DNA from 4 places in the Vibrio sp. C8 genome. Region 2 is predicted to be linked to each of the others. Evidence: predicted binding sites of a transcription regulator. Region 2 holds the regulator's gene; each other region holds the start of a gene.
What was found. The regulator PurR, encoded in region 2, represses purine synthesis genes. The targets are predictions, from matches to a motif close to TNANGNAAACGTTTNCNTNA.

Region 1: ACRQQK_RS17545 (formate--tetrahydrofolate ligase) is a predicted target of PurR. The motif match lies at 2,469-2,488, and genes of this name have one in related genera.
Region 3: ACRQQK_RS00130 (phosphoribosylaminoimidazolesuccinocarboxamide synthase) is a predicted target of PurR. The motif match lies at 2,094-2,113, and genes of this name have one in related genera.
Region 4: glyA (serine hydroxymethyltransferase) is a predicted target of PurR. The motif match lies at 1,984-2,003, and genes of this name have one in related genera.

The regions. Positions count from the first base shown of each region.
Region 1 is NZ_JBPAOE010000049.1:207,025-211,362, reverse strand. Features, by position in the region: gene msrB (peptide-methionine (R)-S-oxide reductase MsrB) at 1-541, opposite strand, end outside; gene ACRQQK_RS17545 (formate--tetrahydrofolate ligase) at 692-2,440, opposite strand; gene elbB (isoprenoid biosynthesis glyoxalase ElbB) at 2,686-3,336, opposite strand; gene ACRQQK_RS17535 (hypothetical protein) at 3,365-3,562, opposite strand; gene ACRQQK_RS17530 (LysR family transcriptional regulator) at 3,684-4,338, opposite strand, start outside.
Region 2 is NZ_JBPAOE010000011.1:379,750-384,087, forward strand. Features, by position in the region: gene ACRQQK_RS07755 (TVP38/TMEM64 family protein) at 1-100, opposite strand, end outside; gene ACRQQK_RS07760 (TfoX/Sxy family DNA transformation protein) at 278-865, opposite strand; cyclic di-GMP riboswitch class I at 979-1,077, opposite strand; gene purR (HTH-type transcriptional repressor PurR) at 1,255-2,262, opposite strand; gene torD (molecular chaperone TorD) at 2,543-3,190, opposite strand; gene elyC (envelope biogenesis factor ElyC) at 3,336-4,154, opposite strand; gene cmoM (tRNA uridine 5-oxyacetic acid(34) methyltransferase CmoM) at 4,244-4,338, shown strand, end outside.
Region 3 is NZ_JBPAOE010000001.1:27,949-32,286, reverse strand. Features, by position in the region: gene ACRQQK_RS00140 (helicase-related protein) at 1-160, shown strand, start outside; gene ACRQQK_RS00135 (transporter) at 348-740, shown strand; gene ACRQQK_RS00130 (phosphoribosylaminoimidazolesuccinocarboxamide synthase) at 828-1,931, opposite strand; gene ACRQQK_RS00125 (hypothetical protein) at 2,258-2,680, opposite strand; gene ACRQQK_RS00120 (diguanylate cyclase domain-containing protein) at 3,100-4,338, shown strand, end outside.
Region 4 is NZ_JBPAOE010000004.1:3,130-7,467, reverse strand. Features, by position in the region: gene lipA (lipoyl synthase) at 1-106, shown strand, start outside; gene ACRQQK_RS02340 (hypothetical protein) at 243-575, shown strand; gene glyA (serine hydroxymethyltransferase) at 679-1,929, opposite strand; gene ACRQQK_RS02330 (YitT family protein) at 2,277-2,876, shown strand; gene vexH (vibriobactin export RND transporter permease subunit VexH) at 2,974-4,338, opposite strand, start outside.

The DNA.
Region 1 (4,338 bases), on a different contig from region 2:
ACTCTTCCGCACGCCAAAACTTGGTGTATTTAATCAGCTCAGTTTTTAATGGCTTTTTGAAAATGCCTGTTTGCTCGATTTCTTTCATGAAATTCGCAGCAATCTGCTTTTGCTCATCATTGTGATAGAAAATCGCAGGGCGGTATTGGTTCCCTCGGTCGACAAAAGATCCTTGGTTATCGGTTGGGTCGATATGTCTAAAGAATTGGTCTAGTACTTGTTCGTAAGTCACTTGTTTTGGATCGTACGTCACCTGAACCACTTCAATGTGTCCGGTTTTACCTGACGAGACTTGCTTGTAATTAGGGTTATCAACATTTCCTCCAGCGTAACCAGAGACGACATCAACGACACCCGGAAGTTTTTCCAAATCTGATTCTGTACACCAGAAACAACCACCCGCCAAGGTAGTAACTTCCGTTTGGCCTGATTTCATTTGATCAGAGTGAGTCGATGTCATTTCGCTGGTGGCATGACTGAACGAAAAAATTGATAAAGGTATTGCAGCGAAGAGTAGTAATAGTGCTGTTGAGCGTTTCATGACTTTTCTTACCCGTTTTTATTATCGATATAAGAAAAGAACGGCACACGAAGTGAAAAATTTCAAACTGTTTACGAAAGAAATAAATCTTTCGATAAAGAAAAGGCAGCTTAAATTGAAGTGCTGCCTTGTCGAATTTGATTGGGTGGGTTAACTCAAACCAATAATCTGCCCGTGTTCGTCGATGTCTAACGACATAAAGGCGGGCTTGTCTGGTAGGCCGGGCATGGTCATCACGTTGTCGCACAGCGCATACACAAAGCCAGCGCCAGCGCAGAGTTTGAGTTCACGAATCATCACTTCAAATCCACTTGGTGCACCTTTGATTGAAGAATTTGTGGTGATGGAGAGTGGCGTTTTTGCAAAACAGACTGACAGGTTTTCAAAGCCTTGTTCGTTCAACTGCTTTAATTTCATTTGAGCTTTATAACTCAGCATAAATGAACCTGCTCCGTAGCCTTTGGTGACAACACTGGTGATCTTGGTCATGAGCGCATCTTCAGCTTTGTATAGAGGTTCAAATAAGCATTCTTTCTCGCACTGCTTAATCACTTTTTCTGCAAGTGCTTTAGTGCCTTCACCACCTTTAACAAAACCCTCAGAAATCGATACTTCAACATCGTTAGGTAAAGCCTCGATAAGTTCAATAAGCTGCTGTAGCTCTTCGTCAGTATCTTGCGGGAAACGGTTAATCGCGACAACAGCAGGAATGCCGTATTTATTAACGTTGTTAATATGCCACTTTAAGTTTTCAAAGCCTGCGACTAAAGCATCTCGATCTGGTGCGAACAATGAGTCGGGGATAGCTTGACCTGGACGTAAATCGAATTGGCTTGAGTTTGCTTTCAGACCGCGTAAGGTTGCCACAATAACAGCGCAGTCTGGGGTTTTACCCGATGCTTTTGCTTTGATGTTGCAGGCTTTTTCAAAACCCATGTCAGAACCGAAGCCGCCTTCTGTGACTGTGTATTCGGCTAAGCGTGTAGCGATATCATCGGCAATGATTGATGAATTGCCGTGTGCAATATTGGCGAAAGGCCCTGCATGGATAAGGGTTGGTACACCTTCTAAAGTCTGCATTAAGGTTGGTTTGATCGCTTCTTTCATACTGACCGTCATCGCGCCAGCGACTTGCAAATCTTCTGTAGTAACAGGGTGGCCATCAAAACTGTAGCCAACCACAATTTTGCCGATACGTTGACGTAGATCTTTAAGGTCAGAAGCCAAGGCAAGAATTGCCATTAGTTCAGATGCTGCGGAAATATCGAAACCGTCAGTTCGTTCATAACCATTGATGGTTTTGCCCATTTCGTTTTGGCCAACCGTTACCATGCGTAATGCACGATCGTTATGGTCAACAACACGTTTCCATACCACTTGGTGTGGATCGATTCGTAGCGCTTTAAGCTGTGTTCGGCGTTCGAAATCTTCATAGCCGTTTCGCTGCTCATGGTAGATACGAGCGTCAATAGCGGCTGAGGCTAGGTTATGGGCAGCGGTCACCGCGTGAATATCACCAGTTAAGTGCAGGTTTAGCTCTTCCATTGGCGCAACCTGAGAATAACCACCACCTGCAGCACCACCCTTAACACCAAAGATTGGCCCCATAGAAGGTTGGCGTATACAGGCAAAGACCGACTGGTTTAATTTTGCTAAGCCTTGAGCTAAACCGATCGTCGTAACGGTCTTTCCTTCACCAAGTGGAGTAGGAGTGATCGCTGTTACCAATACAAACTTGCCTACAGGTTTTTCATGCAATCGTTCTAAACATTTTAATGAGACTTTTGCTTTGTAATGGCCGTGACTTTCGTACTCTTCAGCAAGTAATCCTGCTTTGTCAGCAACGGCATCAATGTGAGTCAATGGGGTAGAGCGGCAAATGTCGATGTCTGATAGCATAAAATCCTCAGAAGGTGATGGTATTTAGTTGAGCAAACGTTTGCGGTGGCATGTTATCTAGAAATAAATCGATGTAAAGTGTTTTTGTGAGAGGATTGTTCGATTGCGGTTATTTTCAAAATTATGCTGATTTGTGTCAACTCTCGGATAATATTCACTCACTGGAAATGATTAACAACCTTTATAAAGCAGCAAGGTGACCGAGATGATCACCTTGCTGTTGTCATTCTATAGCGTCGAGCTATTTATGCCAGCTCTATTAGCTTTTCAACCAGACGTTCGATACCTGATGCCGCTTCTGAAATACTGCCTGCCAACATATAAGCTGGAGTAGAAAGAACGTTGTGTTCATGGTCATAGACGAAGTCATCGACTGGGCAGTTGATGTGGTCACCTCCCATGTGATTGAAAGCGATGGCGGTATCTTTGTCATTTCCAATCGTACCTTGAACGCCGTGCTCATAAATCATGGGAATAATGGTTGGAGCGATACACAGATACGCGGCTGGTTTACCAGATTGAGCAAACGCTCGACACGCAGACGCAACATGAGCATTAATGGTGCACTCAGTACCTTTAACTGCAAAGTCAGTTAAGTTTTTGGCCGCGCCAAATCCTCCAGGAAGGAGTAACGCATCGTAGTCGTCGGCTTTAAGTTTTTCTACATCGTCTATCTTGCCTCGAACAAGCCGAGCGGCCTCTACCAGAACATTGCGCTTTTCTGTCATCACTTCACCGGTCAGGTGATTAATAACATGCAGTTGTTCGATATTAGGCGCAAAGCAGTGCCAGCTTGCCCCTTGCTTCTCAATGGCATGGAGCGCTAAGACAGCTTCATGAATTTCTGAGCCATCGAAGACACCACAGCCACTTAAAATAACGGCTACTTTTTTCATCGACTTATTCCTTGTGTTTATCAGGAGTTTATCTAACCTTGCGACCTTTCTTCGCTTTCAATTGGTTATCGGTAGATAAGTCTAGTTGAGGATCCGATACTGGAGCGTCGCACAGATCACAGCTCGAATTTTGTTCACTTTCACTTTGGGATTCTGTATCACTATCTGGGTAATGTTTCATAACAAACGGAACAAGCATTACAGATGAAGGCAAGAAGTGTTTCATAGCTAATCCAATTGATCTCTAAACAGTGGTTAACAGGTTTTATATGTTGTTAATCGCCGATGTTTATTGTGCTAAATCAGTGAACAGGCCTTTTCCCGCTTTCGACTTTTATTGTTGTGACTCAGAATATACCTTGGTCCCAAACCGGTTTGTCTCTGCCCAATTTGTCCGCAACGAACTCCATAAATGCCCTTACTTTATGTGGAAGATGCTTACGTTCAGGAAACACGGCATAAATAGCGTGTTCGGGCAAAGAATAGGGCGTCATTATGGGCAGCAATTTTCCAGACAAGATGTCTTTGCTCACCAGAAAGGTAGGCAACTGACCAACACCTAAACCTTCGATGAGCGCGCGGCGGATCGCCTCACTGTTGTTCACAATAAAGTTCCCTTTGGGAATTACTTTAAACTCGTTGTGTTGTTGCTCGAATGTCCATTCACTGCCGCCTCTGAAATAGGAGTAAACAAGACAGTTGTGGTCAATTAGATCAGAGGGCTTTTGCGGTGAGCCATTGCGTTTTATGTATTCAGGTGATGCGCACAAAACGCTTTTGCAATTAACCAGCCGCTTTGCCACCAGATTTGAGATAGGTAGGTTGCCAATACGAATGGCGAGGTCGAACTCTCCTTCGATTAAGTCGACCATTTGATCTTCTAGTTGTAGGTCGATAGTGACTTTTGGAAACTGCTCAAGAAATTCGGCAATGATAGGGGCGATGTAAAGCACGCCAAAAGACATTGGGGCGGTGATCTTAAGTTTACCTTTTGGTTCACCT
Region 2 (4,338 bases):
GTGCTTTTGCATTCTCAAGAGTCAAATATTGACTAAATTCAATACCGAGAAAAACAATCACAGCGACCAAAATTAAACCCAGTATCAGTTTACGACTCATCTATTACTCCCAAATAGTCGGCTCATTATTATTAAATGTCCTTCATCTATGGTTTATAAGAAAGGGAAAGTCGATTTTTAATTTCAATCTGGACTCACCTTTTGTTAAAAACAGAAAGCTTCAGAAAAACAAAAAGCACTCGTAAAGAGTGCTTTTTAAGTAGGGTGAGTTTTTAACTCAAAGCTTCTGCATTAGCTCGTCACGACGAGATTGAGGAATCACCGACCAGTGTTTACCTTCAATTGCACCTTCTAATGCCCAAAGTAACTCTAAACCAACGGTGGTGGTGTGAGTTTCTTGTACAGCTCTGAACGCTGCGAGTGCGCCTTTTTGTTGAAGCATGTCAACAGAATCGATGCCTGCTTTTTTTAGCATACGTTCTGTTGCCAAACGCATGTTAGGTAGATCCTTAAGGCGATCGGGTTTCGCTTTCGCTTGAGTTTCACGTTCTTGTTTTGCTGCTTCTAAAGCTTGTTTCGCCTCATCAATAATCTGCTCTGGGGCTTCCCAAGCATTTTCAGGTAAAGCGAAATATTTTGTGACAACAGGGAAACCACGTTTTTTATAAACGTAAGGTTCATAACCTTGTTGTTGGAAATTTATTGAGGAGAGATCATCTGCGCGAATGTGCAGGCGGTCATTAACCACAAGAGCGAACATTGCGTCGTCGATGAAAATGCCGAACCCTCCGAACATAGAACGTGATTTCACACATCCTAGTTGCTCAAAAAGTCGCATTGAGTCTTTTAGTACTGGTTTATCCATGCTGTTAGTCTCGGTGTATTAACTAATACGCCACCAAATTCAGGTCCGAGAGAATAGCAAAAAATTACATGGAGTATGTCAATCAATAGTCAACTCATGTATAGATTTTTGCCATCGGCAACCCCGCTACCTACCAGTAATGATTGAACATTGTTTGGTTTAGGCCGGAGGCTTTGCGTCCCATCCTTTCAGAAGGTTTGCCCTGTGCGTGACACTACAGTGAAAATAATAATCAAAAACTTGAATTAGAATCACATTTATATGCACTAAATGTGATTCTAGTTCAAAAAATTAACCTTATGTTTGCTATTTTTATTACCAATAAAAAAATCTGCGAGAGATATCTCTTAAGCCCAAGGAAGTTCTAGGGCCATATTGAGAGTAACTTATTATTTTGTCAGATCTTTTACTGTATCGCGTTCAACAATTTCTGGATGCATTTCAAAGATACGACGTTCGTGTTCTTTGTCTTTAATGCGTTCTAGCAGGATTTCGAAGGCGTTTTTACCCACACGACGTTTCGGTTGGTGGATAGTTGTCAGTGGTGGAGAGAAGTACTCTGCTAACTCAATGTTGTCGTAGCCAATCACAGAGATATCATCCGGTACGCGTACCCCTTTCTGCTGCAAACGTGACATTAGACCCAGTGCCATTGTGTCGTTAAAGCAGAACACCGCGGTTGGCATCTTATCCATAGCAATGATCTTATCTGCGGCTAGAACCGCAGTGTCACATTCAAAGTTGCCTTCTAGAATCCAGTTGTCATTCACTTCTAAATTGGCTTCTGTCATCGCGCGACGGAAGCCAGCAATACGCTCCTGACAAGCCAGTTTGTTCAAATGACCGCTGAGACAAGCGATGTCTTTGTGGCCTCTGTCGATGAGGTACTTAGTTGCTAAGTAACCACCCAGTTCAGAGTTGTCGATAATCTTGTCAGCTTTAGACGCTTCAGGGCCCCAATCCATAATAACTTTTGGAATGTCAGCATGTGATTCAAGCATTTCTGACAGTTCTTGAGTTAAGTCAGAGCACATCACCAAAATGCCATCAACACGTTTTTCTGCCAGCATTCGAATGTAGTCTCTTTGCTTCTCGTAAATACCACCCGTGTTACACAGAATTAGCGTGTACCCTTGGCGGTAACAGTAGCTTTCTACACCGTCTATAACTTCAGAGAAGAATAGGTTGGTCGATTGTGTCACCAACATACCGATAGTACGTGTAGTGTTACATTTCAAACTACGTGCTACTGCACTTGGTGCGTAGTTTAGCTCTTTTACTGCTTCGAGAACTTTCTCTTGAGTTGCTTCAGCAACAAAGCGAGTTTTGTTTATTACGTGTGATACGGTTGTGGTTGATACGCCTGCTAAGCGAGCAACATCTTTAATCGTAGCCATAGATTTGTCCTGTTTTGACTGCTGATTTTAGCTAAATTTTATTAGGTCAAACAAACCCGATTACTGGCCAGATTCAGCAGCGGCGAAGTTGAATAGCTTCTAGCCTAAAGTCACTAAAACACAAAAACCGCTTTGAAACAGCGGTTTGCGTTTTAAATAATGATTCATCATATTTTGCTGTTGAGTTTAAACCGCAAACGGTTAGCTCGCAACGACAAATCATAGGCGCAAACTTAACTGTAGTCACAATTCATTGCCTAAATTGCGCTATTGATGAGAATCAGTTGCCAGTAAGGTATTGTAAATCGAGTTGCAAGAAAGCAACTAATAATACGGATATTGATGAATAAAACCCTAATTTATCCACACTTGAACAATGAAGAGAAAATTCCGGCACCCAACTCAGTAAATGATTACGGATATAGTCTGCTTGGAACTGAAGCGCTTTTTCCATATGCGGTTCTTTCTCTAATTCGTTTGAACGAATAATCAGGTGACCAAGAAAATCCAATTCGATAGAAAGATGGTCATAGGATTCATCTGGTTGCTTTTGTACGTGAACCCCATTTTGTTCCATGAGCTGAGCAATTGCTTGCTCTGGTGTCTCGCCAACATATTTAGATTTATCAAGATAGAGTGACGCATAGGGTAGTGCAGAGTTTTCATCACACTTTGAAAATAGATGAAAAAAGCTGTTGGCAATTTGAACTTGGGCATCCTGTTGCTTGAGAAGCCAGTCGAGGACAGAAATGAACTTTTGGCTAGGTGCTGCTAAATGCGCATTCTCACCAAGGCCTGCTAGGAAGTTATGAATTTCTGGTGAATCATACCGTTCTAAATCTTGTGAGGTGAGCTCATGAGTAAACAGCCCTGAAAGCCACCAGTAAATCTCAGCACGTTTGTCATTGAATGCTTTAATTTCTTTCATCGCTTAACTCCGATTCAGCCTTTTTCTAAGTCTAAGCAATAATTGCGCTTTATATGAAATTTACTGATTAAATTGTTCGAAGATTGTGCTTTGGATATAAATAAAAACCCGCGCTAGGCGGGTCTTAATTGGAGTGAATGATTGGTTATTGGTTCTGTGTTGCTGTTTCGTCATAACCGGCGACATAGTCACGAAGATTCTGCCAAAGTTGACCAAGAGTCTCATGCCAGAATCGCTCGGTTTGTTCCAGATAACGCGCTTTTGGCGTGTACTTTTCCCAAGGTTGGGCAATATTGACTTGCGCTAGGAAGTTAGTTGGTGCCGGTATTGGGTTTAAGCCAGCCGATTCAAATTCTTTAATTGCTCTTTCCATGTGGCTAGCCGAAGTAACCAATACGAGCTTTCTGTTTTGCACGAAAGCTGCGGCTTGTCTTGCTTCTTCCCATGTATCTTTTGCTGTTTCCAACAACACAATATCGGATTTTGCAATGCCAAGTGCCAAAGCAACACGTGCCAGCATACGAGCATGGCTAAATTCACTACCTTGTGCATAACCTGAAAGAATCAGCTTAGAGCCCGGATACATGCGAACAATGCGAATACCTTCAGCTAAACGCATTAGAGCGGTACGAGAAAGTTCGGATGTCGGCGGTATATCGTCGTCAACGACATGACCGTTGCCTAACACCATTACATAGTCAATTGCTCCTTCCACAGGAAGAAAAGCAGAGTATTGACGCTCCAGCGGCATCAATAAACGGGTTGATATTGGTTGGAACGAAATAAGGAAAAGACTGGTGAGTGAAAATAAAACAATGAGGCTGCCAGTCTTGCGCTTGGCAGTAAACATAATCAGCATTAAGCCGATGAATCCCACAATCAGCAGCGCTGGCAAGGGCATTAAAAAGGATGAAACAATCTTTTTCAGCTCAAACATAAACAAAATAGTCCGAAAAAACAGCACTTGATAATAAAAAGGGAGAAACCCTCTTTATTCCTGCTATTCCTATGACAAAATAGCAGCACGAATCCGTTATCATAACTCAAGCCGCCGTGACAGAAGATCGCAATTTCGACGATATTGCCCACAAATTTGCAAAAAACATCTATGGCTCTGACAAAGGTGAAATCCGCCAAGTCATTGTTTG
Region 3 (4,338 bases), on a different contig from region 2:
TATCCAACTTAAGGTTGAGTATTTTGTGCAACGAAAACTGGTGTGCGTCATCTATCAAGGTGGCTTACGCAAAGGCGATCCAAAACGCTGGGAGTTACCTCGTTGGTCCGGTTATCGGGTTCAATATCGCAAAGCCAGCAGAGTCGTAGATATCCGCTGAATATGTTTTAAATCTAAAATATTAATCATTAAGGCATAGGTTGTTGAACGCTGTAGCTACTTTTTGTTACCAATTTGGTTTTTATATATCAGTGGCCATGAAAATAAGGGCATAAAAGAACGTTTTTTTATATCGTATTGCTATAAAGTTAGGGATGTCTAATATTGATAACACTGTGTTGCCAATTATGTCGGGGAACAGAATGGATAAACCACAACGAATTTGCGCAGTGTTTGATTACACCACTTTTTTAGGAACCTCAAGTTCCAAGAAATGGACCTTTTCTGAAGCGCTGAAATCGTTTGCTCCGGTTTTTGGTACTGTCTGGAATGAATCGGTAAAAGAAAGAATGAGTCCTGAAGATAGGCTTTGGGAAATAGCGTTAAAACGTTTATCAAGTAACCACAGCGATGAGTCAAATCTTATTGAACTGGTGAAGTTAGCGAAACGCGAAGGAATTGAAGAAATTAAACTTGTCATGCCATATGCATTAGACGAACAACAGATTGAATCTATTCAATCTAACTGTGAAGCTCATATTAAAGCGGGTAAGCAAGACGAGTTTATTATCACTTTGTGATGAATTATTCAGAAATGAAAAGGGCGCTTCACTAATTAGTTTCTATTGGAAACTGGTAGTTAAGCGCCCTTTTTGCTGATCAGATGATTAATCAATCAGACCATATTGCTCGTCAAGAATCTTGATGATCTCTTGCTTTGGATTGTCACTTAGCTCGATTTTGTGGCCGACAACTTTCTCTGCAATACCCAAGTAAGTGCGTGAAATATCCATTAGCGCTTCTAGTGGTAAAGTATTGTCACGTGCCAGTGCTTCACGCTCAGGCATACGATCTTTGTTAAGAAGGATATCTGGGTCAGGGAAGTAGTTTAATAGGAACTGACGGAAGCCTTCTTTTGAGTTTTCAACAATCTTGCCCTGCAAGTATTGCGCTTCATCCCAGATGCGCGATGAGTCAGGTGTGCCCACTTCATCCATGTAGATCAGCTTTTCTGCGCCGTTAGCATCAGTGACGTAACCAAATTCAAATTTGGTATCTACGAAAATCTGGCCGATTTCTTTGAGTGCTTGGCTAATCACACCGAAACCTTCTTTAAGAAGTTTTTCGTACAGTGCAATGTCTTCCGCTTTGCTGAAGTTGAACGCTGCGAAGTTGTCTTCGATATTTTTACGAGTGATGTTCACGTCGTCTGCTTCAGGAACTCCCGGAATGCCTTTAAGGATACCCTTCGTTGAAGGTGTCATTAGCAGTTCAGGAAGTGCTTTGTCTTTTTCTAAACCTTCAGGAAGCTCAATACCACAGAACTCTCGTTCACCTTTTGCGTACGCTCGCCACATGGAACCTGTGATGTATTGACGACAAATGGCTTCAATTTTTATTGGTTTAGCTTTTTGAACAATCCAAACAAATGGGTGTGGGATATCCAGAATATGGCTATCTGCTAGACCGTTGTCTTTGAAAAGTTTGAACCAGTGATTAGAGATCGCATTCAGTGCCGCACCTTTACCCGGAACGCCTGCAATACCGCCTTCAGCATGCCAGATACAATCGAACGCAGAGATACGGTCGCTGATCACCATGATGGCAAGTGGTGCATCTTCAGCGACATCATAGCCTTTCTCTTTGATAAGGCGACGGCTGTCTTCTTCAGTTAGCCAGTACACAGAGCGAACTTTACCGCTATGAACTGGCTGATGGGTACGAATTGGGAGATCGTCATTGACGGCAAGAACTTGGTCAGCAAGGCTCATGGAGACATTCCTATCTTATTTCAAACGTCATATACCCATCCTACTTATAAACTGGCGAAATAGCAGCCTTAAGAGATTCGGGTATAGAAAGAAGATATCTAAGCACGGTGAGATATCAATTACTGCGCGCATCATACCAGAACTATTTTATGTCGCCATATAAAAAGCAAACGTTTGCTTAAATATCTTTTTGTTCGTAGAAATGGTGTAAAAATTGAGTCATACAAACATGCACAAAATGAAATGCTAGAGAGTGGGGATACAAAGCATTCAGGGAAAAATAGAAAAAGCCCTCTCATCGAGAGGGCAAAAGGCAGTGATAGAGATTAGTGGAATTGTGGTGCTGTAGGTTCTAGGAAAAACACTTCACAACGGTATTCTGTTGCCATTTGTTTAAGTAGTTTTTGGCTAACGATATCGATGTTACCAGAGGCAACCACAGCACTCGCGTTACCCGATTGGATAGCTTTCATCACAATGGTTATTTCTGATTGCGATTGAGATGGCTTCATATGAATAATTCTACTGCAATGTATTTGGTGAGCGGCTAGCTCGTGATACTGAGGACGTGGACATTCACCAGTAAACAGGATCCATTGTTTGTGCTGGGATAGACTTGAAAGGCGAACAAACATATCTGCGGCTGATGCAGTAGAAAATGAATGATGTTTACTCGTTGGATTTCCAAAGCGAGTTACGTTTGATTCAATACCGAATGATTTGTTAACTAGCAATTCACTATTTAGCATAACACTGTCCTTTTATACATGCTGTATGTGTATACAGTAGTATTAAACCAAATACTGATCAAGAAGAAATTTATGTTTTTGTGGGAAATTTGAGCAAAAAGTTATGGTAGATTTTGTAACTTGTTGATAAATAGAAGTGGTTTAGGAGAGCTGTGTTTGGCGACTGGTCAATCGTGGATTCAAATTCTGCGGAAGTTAGTGACAGCTGTTGGTTTTACCTATCCTGTACAGTATTAATCGCTGGATCGTTATTTTTATCAACACGTTGGAGTTGCGATTATTCAACTGTTCTATATTCCGTATAGTTGCATTTCCCTGAGTCATCAAAATTTAAAGAATTTTCCTACGATAGACTCTATAGGCTGGCCTGCCTTGTTTCAATTAAACTCACTGTTGTAATCATTGAGTCGAAGCAGCGAATGAAAGTCGTCCAGCATTTTTATCATCTCACCTTATTTTTATGTTTGTTGGCCAAGCTAGCAGGCAATGCTGTGGCGGCTGACAAGTCGACTTATAGTATCGCTATCAGTACTGAAGACATTATTGCTGAAACGGTGTTAGAAAGAGTTGCCCAAGAGCTGTCTATAAATTTCGAGCTAATCCGTTTTTCTGAATTTGCACCAAGATTAAATTCCGTTATTTCTGGTGATATTGATTTTGCTTCCGGCGTTACCTATACCGAAGAGCGAGCAAAAAAACTGATCTTTTCAGCACCAACCAACCTTGAATACACTTATCTTTTTAGTTCAAAAAAAACCAATATTAAAGATATGTCAACGCTAGCTGTTCCCAGTGAAACAGTATTTGCCGAGTTAATGCGAACACAAAACCCAAATCTTCACGTTGTTGAGTATAAAACGATCTCTGAAGCTAAAGACTTGCTCTGCAGTGGCAAAGTCGACGGTGTTGTCGATTCAGCGTCTCAACTGAGATTTATGGCATTGGCGGGTATGAATGCCGAACTGCTAAACTATCAATTTCCGTTAAAGCCAGTTTCTATGGTGACAGCTAAACCCGAGAATATCGAACTGCTGAAAAAATTGGAGCAGTATTTACACAAGCCGGAACTGCAACGCCTAATTAGGACAACCGCTGAGAATTATCAGCTCGACGTTCAACGCCAAGCGTTACGGAAAAGAGTGCTATTAAGTGGTGTTGATTTAAGTCGCCCCTTTAAAGTTATTGTCGAGGATTATCGCCGTTATGGGGTACAAAATGATAATGGAAAGGTCATTGGGATTGCTGCAGATGTAATCTTTGAAGCATGCCAGCTTATGCGTCTTGAGTGTGATGTTGAAACCGCTAAAGAAGGCGATTGGCAATCCATGTATGAAAGATTGCTAAGTGGAGAGATAGATATTCTATCTCCTATAGCAATAGTTCCTAGCCGGGAGGAACTGGTACATATAAGTGATCGTTTTTATAAAACGGAGAGCATTGTTGTTAAGCGTAATGGCTATAAAGACGGTGTCTATCGTACCGTTTCTGAACTCATTTCTGAAAGAATAGGGGTAATTAAAGGTGGACTGACGGCACAAGTCCTTCACCGTAGACTCCCACACAAGTCATTTCGCACCTATACAACCGCGAAGGAGCAATTGAAAGCGCTGTTGGCCAATGAAGTGGATTATATCGCCATGTCACGTCTGACATACAAC
Region 4 (4,338 bases), on a different contig from region 2:
AAAAGATATCGCGCTAGAGCTTGGTTTCACTCACGCGGCTTGTGGTCCGTTTGTGCGTTCTTCTTACCACGCAGATATGCAAGCGCAAGGTTTAGAAGTAAAGTAATCAATACTTGAACAACTAAATCAATGAAAAGGCGATATGTCTTCGGATATGTCGCCTTTTTTGTGTCTATGATTGAATAGATGCAAATAGTTTTATAGGCTAACCACTGACTCTTAAATCATGAAGGACAATGATAATGAAAAATTTAACGATGCTCGCTTTCGCTCTGACAACAGCAGCAATTACAGCCGGTTGTTCTTCGAACTCTCAGACAGACAACTTCCGCGAAGCTTCTTTTGAGTTATGTAATACAGAAGTCGATATCTACTCTGTCAGCGACGATGGCAAAGTTCGCATTGTCTGTTCAGATGGTGCTAAGTTTGCTCTGGCAAGTGAAGATACACTCGAAGTGATGCGCGAGATTAATATTGAATATTGTGATGGTGAAGGCTTAGGTAAGTTTACCGAAAGCAACAAATACTACATGTTCAAATGCAAATCCGGCACTTTGATCAGTATGGCTAAATAGAGCGAACTACAGTTCTATGGCGATTTTCTGTAGCCAACGAGTTCGCCAGTTTAAAGATGTAAAAAAGGCCTGCATTGCAGGCCTTTTCCATATGTTCAAGCAATTAAGCGTAAACTGGTAGACGCTTACAGATATCAAGCACTTTTTGTTTCGTTGCTTCGATAACCGCTTCGTCGTTGATGTTGTCTAGAACATCACACATCCAGTTAGCCAATGCTTTCGCATCTTCCTCATTGAAGCCACGGCGAGTAATTGCTGGTGTACCAACACGGATACCAGAAGTTACGAATGGGCTACGAGGATCGTTTGGCACTGAGTTTTTGTTTACAGTGATGTTCGCTGCACCTAGAGCTGCATCCGCTTCTTTACCAGTGATGTCTTTGTCGATTAGGTCAACAAGGAACAGGTGGTTTTCAGTACTGTTAGAAACGATTTTATAACCACGTTCTTGGAACTGAGCAACCATTGCTTTTGCGTTCTTAACAACACGCTCTTGGTAAGCTTTGAACTCAGGTTCCATCGCTTCTTTGAACGCTACCGCTTTACCAGCGATAACATGCATTAGAGGACCACCTTGGCCGCCAGGGAACACTGCTGAGTTCAGCTTCTTGTACATCTCTTCACCAGCGTTTGAAAGAATCAAGCCGCCACGTGGGCCTGCTAGTGTTTTGTGAGTTGTAGTAGTAACAACGTGTGCGTGTGGGATTGGTGTTGGGTATACACCAGCAGCAATCAGGCCAGCAACGTGTGCCATGTCAACAAACAGGTAAGCATCGACTTTGTCAGCGATTTCACGCATGCGTTTCCAATCAACGATTTGTGAGTAAGCTGAGAAACCACCGATGATCATCTTAGGTTTATGCTCAAGAGCAAGAGCTTCCATTTCGTCGTAGTTGATTTGACCAGCTTCGTCGATACCGTAAGGAATCACGTTGTAGTGTTTACCAGAGAAGTTTACTGGTGAACCGTGAGTCAAGTGACCGCCGTGCGCTAGGCTCATACCTAGAACAGTGTCACCTGGGTTTAGAAGAGCCATGTACACTGCGCTATTTGCTTGAGAGCCAGAATGTGGCTGAACGTTAGCGTACTCACAGCCAAATAGCTGGCATGCACGGTCAATTGCTAGAGATTCCGCTTTATCAACGTACTCACAACCGCCGTAGTAACGCTTGCCAGGGTAGCCTTCAGCGTATTTGTTTGTTAGCTGAGAACCTTGAGCTTCCATTACACGCGGACTGGTGTAGTTTTCTGAAGCGATAAGTTCAATGTGCTCTTCTTGGCGAAGAGTTTCTTCCTGAATGGCAGCGTATAGCTCCGGATCATAATCAGCGATGTTCATATCACGCTTAAGCATCTGTATCTCCTGACTCAGATTTGACTGAAAGTAGCAAAAAACCACACAACGACCAAAAGCAAACGTTTTCGTCACCGTAATATGGCGCGCATTCTACATAATTTGATTTATATCATAAAGCCCAAATTACAGAAATTATCATGCAGTTTTTTCATGTTGATTGACAACACCGCTCATCTTTTGCGCTTTTTAGATGAGTGTCTACATTTTCTTTACACAGTGTAAATTTGGGAATACATAGGTTTACCCTAATTTTTGTTCGCTAGCTACCGAAAAGATCAGGTTTTAATTAGTATCCACTTATTCTTTACCAATTACTTATTTTTTAGCAATTAATGGCATCTTAAATGGAAACACATTCACGGAAGGAAGATTGGGTAGCGATCTTCACTGGCACCTTTATTGTGTCTCAGGGACTATTTTTTTTAAAAGCAGCCAATTTGATCACAGGTGGTACTGCGGGTTTAGCACTTCTACTCACTCATGTATTCCCATGGAGCTTCGGCGTACTCTATTTCTTCGTCAACATGCCATTCTACTTGCTCGCGTGGAAACGCTTCGGGACTAGGTTTTCGGTCAACACAGCTATCTCATGCGCCTTGGTTTCAGTCTTTACTGATCACTTGTCGAACTTCATCACTATCGAACATGTTGAGCCGGCTTACTGTGCTATAGCTGGAGGACTACTGACTGGATTAGGAATGCTGATTCTGTTCCGTCACCGCTCAAGCTTGGGTGGCTTTAACGTGCTATGTCTGTTTATTCAGGACAAATTCGGCATTTCGGTGGGCAAAACTCAACTTGTTTTAGACTGCATCATTGTGTTTACCTCGCTGTTCTTCTTAACACCGTCAATCATTATGCTTTCTATAGCAGGCGCGTTTGTACTCAACATAGTGTTAGCGATGAACCATAAGCCTTCACGTTATTCGGTGAAATATATCTAGACACAGTGAAAGACAATTAGACGAAATTGAACAAGAATTGAAAAACGAAAGCCCGCTATTTTGCGGGCTTTTTGATTTTGGCTTTAAGGCAAGGGGCTTAGTGAGTTGTTCGACCTTTGTTATCGTGCCCCAACTCTCTGTTCAGTTCTGCTTCAACGTGCCCCGGAGCTTGTGTCTTCGCTGAAATTAAACGGTACATTGCTGGAATAACAAACAGGGTAACCACGGTAGCGAATGCCATCCCGAAGAAAATAACTGTACCCACAGCCACACGGCTTTCATAACCAGCGCCAGTAGAGACAATCAGTGGAATAGAACCAGCCAGAGTTGTAAATGCAGTCATCAGAATAGGACGAAGGCGTCGCGCAGAAGCATCCACAATCGCTTTTTCAAACTCAACGCCACGGTCACGCAACTGGTTGGCAAACTCAACAATTAAGATACCGTTCTTAGTCACCATACCAATCAGCATCACCATACCAATTTGGCTGTATACATTCATCCCCTGCCCCATAATAAATAGGCCGAGGAAACCACCGAATACGCCCATAGGTACCGTAAACATAATGACCATTGGGTTGATAAAGCTTTCAAACTGAGCGGCAAGCACCAAGTAAGCCACCAACAAGGCTAGTGCGAATACCACCGCAACACTCGACTGGTTTTCCTTAAAGTCTTTAGACTCACCGGAATAGCTGACAGAGATATCGCTTGGCAGCATTTCCAAAGCTTTTTGATCCATAAAGTCCAAAGCCTGACCTAAGGTTGCCCCATCGGCTAAGTTCGCGGTAATCGTAATGGCCTTTTGCTTGTTGTAGTGTGACAAGCGAATAGCCGACGCCACTTCCTCAATTTTAGTCACGGTATCCAAAGTGACGAGATCACCGTTTCCGGTGCGCATATAGATTTGACTTAAATCTGCAGCATTATTAAAGCTGTTTTCGTCACCGCGTAAATAAACATCATACTCTTCACCACGCTCGACGAAGGTTGTAACCGCCTTACCACCCAGCATGACTTCCAGCGTATCCGAAATGTCTTGCACACTGATGTTCAGCTCCGATGCTCTTTGTTTATCAACCGTCACCACCAACTCAGGCGTTTTCTCAGAATAGTTGATATCCACGCCCGTCATATAGGTTGAACTTTCAGCTGTCGCTTCTAGTTTTTCAGCCCACTCTTTTAACTCCGTATAATCAGAACCACCGAGTACAAACTGAACTGGCTCACTGGAACCGCCTCGGAAACCAGGCATAAACGGAATCACACGCACATCGGGAATACCTGCTAACGCTTTTCTCACTTCGCCTAATGCGTTTTGAGCCGTAATGCTGCGCTGATTCCAATCATCCAGCGTCATAATCACAAACCCCGTCTGATCCCCCGCATTACCACCAAAGGCTGGCGATTGAATGCTGAACGATCTTAAGAAACCTTGCCCAAGCAAGGGTTTCAAACGAGC